2 regions of the Cupriavidus sp. 22TCCZM01-5 genome follow, and region 1 is predicted to be linked to the other one. Evidence: riboswitches for the same ligand, from Rfam matches in the RefSeq annotation. Region 1 holds a riboswitch; the other holds the start of a gene.
The links. Region 1 has a riboswitch for glycine ahead of AC3FNH_RS09240 (D-amino acid dehydrogenase). Riboswitches for the same ligand answer to the same signal wherever they lie in the genome.
Positions count from the first base shown of each region.

Region 2: it holds a riboswitch for glycine, as region 1 does, so the genes downstream of both, gcvT (glycine cleavage system aminomethyltransferase GcvT) here and AC3FNH_RS09240 (D-amino acid dehydrogenase) in region 1, are expected to answer to the same signal.

Region 1 is NZ_JBYOJR010000007.1:93,328-96,731, forward strand. Features, by position in the region: gene AC3FNH_RS09235 (sigma-54 interaction domain-containing protein) at 1-438, shown strand, start outside; gene AC3FNH_RS09240 (D-amino acid dehydrogenase) at 442-1,692, opposite strand; glycine riboswitch at 1,835-1,934, opposite strand; gene AC3FNH_RS09245 (Bug family tripartite tricarboxylate transporter substrate binding protein) at 2,247-3,254, opposite strand; gene gudD (glucarate dehydratase) at 3,313-3,404, opposite strand, start outside.
Region 2 is NZ_JBYOJR010000010.1:49,332-52,735, forward strand. Features, by position in the region: gene gcvT (glycine cleavage system aminomethyltransferase GcvT) at 1-1,080, opposite strand, end outside; glycine riboswitch at 1,178-1,311, opposite strand; glycine riboswitch at 1,333-1,421, opposite strand; gene AC3FNH_RS12135 (YMGG-like glycine zipper-containing protein) at 1,484-1,720, opposite strand; gene AC3FNH_RS12140 (UvrD-helicase domain-containing protein) at 1,991-3,404, shown strand, end outside.

The DNA.
Region 1 (3,404 bases):
CTCGAAGAAATCTGCAGGCGCACCGAACGCGACGCGCCGGTGCTGTCCGACTGTGCGCTCGCCCTGATGGGCGAACACGACTGGCCAGGCAATGTCCGCGAACTGCGCAACACGCTGGAGCGCCTGGTGATGATGCACGACGGCGGCGAAGTCGATGCGTCGATGCTGGCCCCGCTGCTGGGCCGGCGCGCGGTCACGGCGCCGGCCCCTGCGTCCGCCCCGGTGCCCGCGGCGAGCGATACGCCGGCGCCACCGGGCTACGCCGACGCCATGGCGCAGTACGAGGCTGCCTACCTGTCGCAGGCACTGGCCGCTAGCCGTGGCAACGTACCGCGCGCTGCCGCGGCCATCGGCATCAGCCGCGCGGCGTTCTACAAGAAGCTGGTGGCGCACCGCGCGGCCGGGCGCATGGCGCCGGCCGGGGTGACAGAGGACTGAGGGTCAGTGAAGCGGATGGCTCGCGGCGATGGTCTGGGCGATCATCGCTGCCGTGGCGGCCGACAGCGTCCAGCCCAGGTGCCCGTGTCCCGTGTTGTAGAACACGCGCGTGGCGCGGCCACGCGAGACCCGCGGCATCATGTCGGGCATCATCGGCCGCAGGCCGGCCCACGGCACCGACCGCGAGGTCTCGATATCGAAGTTGCGCCGTACCCATGACACCAGCGGCGCTATGCGGTCCGCACGGATATCGCGATTGTCGCCGTTGAATTCCGCGGTGCCGGCAACGCGGAAACGGTCGGCCCCAAGCCGGCTGGTCACGATCTTGGCGCTTTCGTCGAGCAGGCTCACGTACGGCGCGTTCTTCACGCTGCGCTCGTCATCGAGATGCACCGTGATCGAATAGCCCTTGACCGGATAGACATTGAGCCGGTCGCCAAGCATGGCCGCGATATGGCGGCTGCCCACGCCGGCGCACACCACCACCGCCGTCCCCGCGATCTCGCGTTCGCCCCCACCCTGCCCCGAAGCCACGGCGGCTTCCGACGCGGCCACGCGCATCGTGACGCCATCCTTGCGCAGGTCCACCGACTTCACGTCCACGCCATGCACGAACGTCACGCCGAGCCGCTCGCACGCGCGTGCGAGGCCGCGCGTGAACTTGTGAATGTCGCCGGTGGAATCGGACGGCGTGTAGTACCCGCCGTAGTAGTTGCCCTGCAGCGTCGGCTCGATCGAACGGATCTCTTCCGGCGTGACGGCATAGCGTTCCAGGCCGCCTTCCACCAGCATCTGGTTGGTGCGGCCCGCGGCCTCGAAGCTGGGACGGTCGTGATAGAAGTGCAGGATGCCGCGGCGCTCCAGATTGAAATCGATCTGCTCGCGCTCGGCCATCTCGAACAGGCGCTGGCGCGCGGCAATGGCCAGGCGCGTGGTCTCGATGGTGTTGGCGCGGTAGTTGCGCAGGTTGCCGACGAATTCACCGAGCCACGAATACTTGTGCCACGACGGGCGCGGGTTGAGCAGCAGCGGCGCGTCGCGCCTCATCATCCATTTTAGGCCCTTGAGCAGCGTGCCGGCATTGTTCCAGACCTCGGCGTTGCATGCGGAAAGCTGGCCGCCGTTGGCGAACGAGGTTTCCATCGCCGGATAGTGGTGACGGTCCAGCACGGTAACGCGATAGCCCTGTTTCGCGAGGGTATAGGCGGTCGTGACGCCGGTAATGCCGGCGCCGATGACGAGCATGTGAGACATGACAGATTGTCCTGAAGCAAGGATGAATTTGACCGTTGCCGGTCCCCTGCCCCATCTGTCCGTGGTACCTGAGAGCTTGGACATGGCCTGGCCATGCCGTCCCCTTCGGTGGGCGCGAAGCGCCTCTCTCCAGATCTTTACTTGCGACGCCACAGTCCTCGGTGCCTGAGAGTTTCCGGGGCGGTTGCTCCGTCGGCGCCGGACCCGCCTGGCGGCGTTCCGGTCTCTCCTGCGAGGTCGCACGGCGCCGGGGGTTGGTCCGGCGCCGCTTTGCGGCAGGCTTGGAACCTGGCCGCATGGCGATGATATCTGGAAGTGCCCGGGCGCGGGGAATCGGGTTATCCCTAGCAACGCCCAGGCCAAGGCCCTCAGATCACGCCCTGCGCCAGCATCGCATCCGCGACCGAAGTTCCCCGACAGTCAAAACTGCTGCAACCAAATGCGCGGCATCGCTCGCGGCCGGCGGAAATGACAAGGGCGGCCTCATGGCCGCCCTTGTCGAGGCACCCCGCTCCCTTGCGGCAGCGGGACCGGCAAGATGACTCGCCTGCCTACTACTCGATCGTGATCTTGCCCTGCTCGATCACCGACTTCCAGCGCTTGAGCTCCTGGTTCTCGAATTGCACGAACTGCTCGGGCGTATTGGCCACCACCTCGAAGCCGCTTTCAGCCAGCTTGTCGCGCATCTTCGGCTCGTTGAGCGCGCCGACCAGCGCGCCGTGCAGGCGGCTCTTCACGTCGGGCGGCAGGCCGCGCGGCGCAGCGACACCTTGCCACGAATAGACTTCCACGTCCTTCACGCCGCCTTCTGCCATGGTCGGCACGTTCGGCAGCACCGCCGCGCGCTTGTCGGACGTCACCGCCAGCGCGCGCAGCTTGCCGCTGCGGATATGCTGGATCACCGCGTTGATGTTCTGGAACGACACATCGACTTGTCCGGCGAGCAGGTCGGAGATGGCCGGCGCACCGCCCTTGTACGGTACGTGCAAACCGTCGGTGCCGCTCTTCTGCCAGAACAGGGCCGCAGTCAGGTGGTCCGACGAACCGGCGCCCGAGGTCGCGAAGGCGACCTTGCCCGGGTTCTTCTTCATGTAGCCGACCAGTTCCTGCATGGTCTTGGCCGGGAAGTTCGGGTTGGCCACCAGCACATTGGGCGCGCGTACTGCCACGGTGAGCAGGTCGAAGTCCCTGGCCGGATCATAGGACAGGTTCTTCTGCAGGAACGGATTCACCGCATAGACGCCGATCGACGCCACCATCATGGTGTAGCCGTCCGCCGGCGCGCGCTTGACGAAGGTCGCGCCGATCGCGCCCGTCGCGCCGGGCCGGTTATCCACGACAAAGGGCTGGCCCAGCTTCTCGTTGAGCGGCACGGCCAGCATGCGTGCGATGGTATCGGTCGAGCCGCCCGCGGGGAACGGCACCACCACCGAAACCGGTTTTTGCGGCCAGGCCGGGCTGGCCGCCGTGGCCGCGCCGCTCGCGACGGTCACGGCCGCTACCGCTGCCAGGACCATGCCCGCGCCGGCACAGCGGCGCAGCAGCGTGGAAAGATCGATCATTGTTGTCTCCTGTTGAGGTTTGATTGGTCGCTGCCTGCCGGGCCAGCCGACGCGTCCCTTAGCGGACCATGCAGGGCGCCTTGTTGTCGAACTTCCAGCCCGGGATCAGGAACTGCATGGCGATCGCGTCGTCGCGCGCGCCCAGGCCCT
Region 2 (3,404 bases), on a different contig from region 1:
AGTCGCCGCGAGTTTGCGGTCGCGGATCTCCACCTGGACGGTATCGCCGACCGCCACGCCCATCGGCAGGCGTGCGAAAGCGATCGACTGCGACAGGGACGGACTGAAGGTGCCGCTGGTGATTTCGCCGTCACCGGCCGCGGTGATGACCTTCTGGTGGGCGCGCAGCACGCCGCCCTTGTCGCGCAGGATCAGGCCCAGGAACTGCTGGCGCTGGCCGGCGGCGGCGAGTGCCGCCTTGCCGGTGAAATCGCGCTCGCTCTGCAGGTCCACGGTCCAGGCCAGGCCCGCGTCCAGCGGCGAGACGTTGATGTCCATGTCCTGGCCATACAGGTTCATGCCGGCTTCCAGGCGCAGCGTGTCGCGCGCGCCGAGCCCGGCCGGGCGCACGCCCGCGGCATCGAGCTTTTCCCAGACAGCGGCAACGCTCTCGGCGGGCACGACCAGTTCGAAGCCGTCTTCACCTGTGTAGCCGGTACGCGCGACCATGATCTCGCCGATAGCAGGATCCTGCACCACGACGGCGTTGAAGGGCTTGAGGGCGTCGGAAGGCTGAGTGGACGGGAAGGCGCTCCACACCTTGGCGCGGGCATTCGGGCCCTGCACGGCAACGATGGCCAGCGGCAGCACGCCAGCCGGGGCCACGTCATCGCGGCGCGGGGTGATGGTCACGCCGCTGCCGGTGGCGTCATTGCGCGCGCCGATCCATTCGATATCGCCGAGCGCCGTGCTGGCATTGACGACCAGGCGGAAGCGGTCCTCGGCGAAGAAATATACGATCAGGTCGTCGATCACGCCGCCTTTCTCGTCGAGCATGCACGAGTACAGCGCCTTGCCCGGGGTCTGCAGCTTGTCGACGTTGTTGGCCAGCAGGCCGCGCAGGAACGCGCGGGTATTCGGGCCCGCCAGGTCGACCACGCACATGTGCGACACATCGAACATGCCGGCGTCGCCGCGCACCGCGTTGTGTTCTTCGATCTGGGAGCCGTAGTTGACTGGCATGTCCCAGCCGCCGAAATCGACCATGCGGGCGCCGAGAGCGCGGTGGATGGCGTTGAGGGGCGTGGCCTGGAGCGTCATGGGAATCCTCGGGGGCAATCTCGGTTGCGAAAACGAAAAAAGGGTCATCCGCCGCAACGCTTGCTTCGCCCGAATGGCGTCGCAATCCGCTGCGGCGGATGACCCCTCTGTCCTCGATACCTGAGAGATTACGAGGCGGCTCTGCCTGATGGCAGGCCCGGTCCTCGCGCGCCCCTTCGGTGGGCACGCTCGCCATCTTAATGGCGGGTGCCGCTCTCCAGAGTGCGGCATGCATCGTGTGCATGTTGCATGCCGATCCGAACGGTCCGTGGTGCCTGAGAGTTTTCGGGTGATACCCCTTCGGCGGCGCAATACTGTGCGCGCTCTCCCGGTCGGATGCGCGCAATGTACGGGAGGGCCCTGCCTTTGTCAACGCGGCAGGCCCGCCCGCTTTCGTCACCCCTTAGCGGTGATGGTGGTTGTCGTCCGTGACCACGTTGCCGACCACGCCGCCGAGCGCGGCGCCGCCGAGGGTACCGACCGCACTGCCGTTGGTCAGCACGGCGCCGCCCACGCCACCGGCGGCCGCACCGATTGCGGTATTACGTTGCTTTGGCGTCATATCGGAACAACCGCCCGCGAGGGCCGCTACTGCCACGCCTACCAGTGTCGCCTTGCCAAGGGCTCGTAGAGTTCTCATGATTGGCTCCGGAAGTGACTTCAAACAGGCCCGGGACGGATCGGAATCCCTCCCGCCTACTCATTAGAAACCGCGATGTGCCGCCGGTTTTGGGACTTACCAAGTGTTACCCCGGTAACATGCGCGCCAAGCAAATACCGGTTTCCGCTGACAGAACCGCCGCTGTCGCGCGTGTTAACATGGCCGGCTTCGCGCCGGCCGCCGACATGCTGCGGCATGTTGCGTACCAGGCGCCTCCGCCGCCCCGCCCACGTCAGACACATCCCACGCATGACCCACGGCCTGAATGCTGCCCAATCCGAAGCCGTCCGCTACCTGGACGGGCCCTGCCTCGTCCTTGCCGGCGCGGGTTCGGGCAAGACGCGCGTGATCACGCAGAAGATCGCGCACCTGATCGAAGACAAGGGCTTCGAGCCGCGCCACATCGCCGCCGTCACGTTTACGAACAAGGCGGCCAAGGAGATGCAGGAGCGCATCGGCAAGCTGATGGAGGGCAAGACCACGCGCGAGGGCAAGCGCCTGCCGCTCAGGCAGCTCACGGTGTGCACGTTCCACTCGCTGGGTGTGCAGATCCTGCGCCTGGAGGCCGAACACGTGGGCCTGAAGCCGCAGTTCTCGATCATGGATTCCGACGACTGCTTCGGCCTGATCCAGGAGCAGCTTGGCACCACCGACAAGAAGCTGATCCGCGGCGTGCAGAGCACCATCTCGCTGTGGAAGAACGGCATGGTCGATCCGGAAGCGGCCATCGCGCAGGCCGCCAATGCAGACGAGCACCAGGCCGCGCTGGTCTACCGCAACTACGTGGCCACGCTGAATGCCTACCAGGCGGTGGATTTCGATGACCTGATCCGCCTGCCGGCCGAACTCTTCGCGCGCAATGAAGCGGTGCAGCTCAAGTGGCAGAACCGCCTGCGCTACTTCCTGGTTGACGAATACCAGGACACCAACGCGTGCCAGTACCAGCTGCTGAAGCTGCTGGCGGGCGGGTCGCACCTGCGCGCGCCGGCGTTCACCGCCGTGGGCGATGACGACCAGGCCATCTACGGCTGGCGCGGCGCCACGCTGGACAACCTGCGCTTGCTCCAGACCGATTTCCCCGACCTCAAGGTCGTGAAGCTCGAACAGAATTACCGCTCGACCGTGCGCATCCTCGAAGCGGCCAATTCGGTCATCGCCAACAACCCGAAGCTGTTCGACAAGAAATTGTGGAGCGAGCACGGCATGGGCGACCCGATCGCCGTGCACCCGATGAACGACGAGGAGCACGAGGCCGAATCCGTGGTGTTTCGCCTGTCAGCGCACAAGTTCGAGCGCCGCGCGCAATTCCGCGACTACGCGATCCTGTATCGCGGCAATCATCAGGCGCGGCTGTTCGAGCAGATCCTGCGGCGCGAGCGCATTCCCTACGTGCTGTCGGGCGGCCAGAGCTTCTTCGACAAGGCGGAGATCAAGGACATCTGCGCCTACCTGCGGCTGATCGCCAACCCGGACGATGATCCCGCCTTCATCCGCGCGATCACCACGCCGCGCCGCGGCATCGGCAACACCACGCTGGAAGTGCTGGGCACGTTCGCGGGCCAGGCCAAGGTGTCATTGTTCGAGGCTGCCATGATGGGTGGCATCGAAGCGAAACTGCAGCCGCGCCAGCTCGAGCCGCTGCGCGTGTTCTGCGAATCGATGG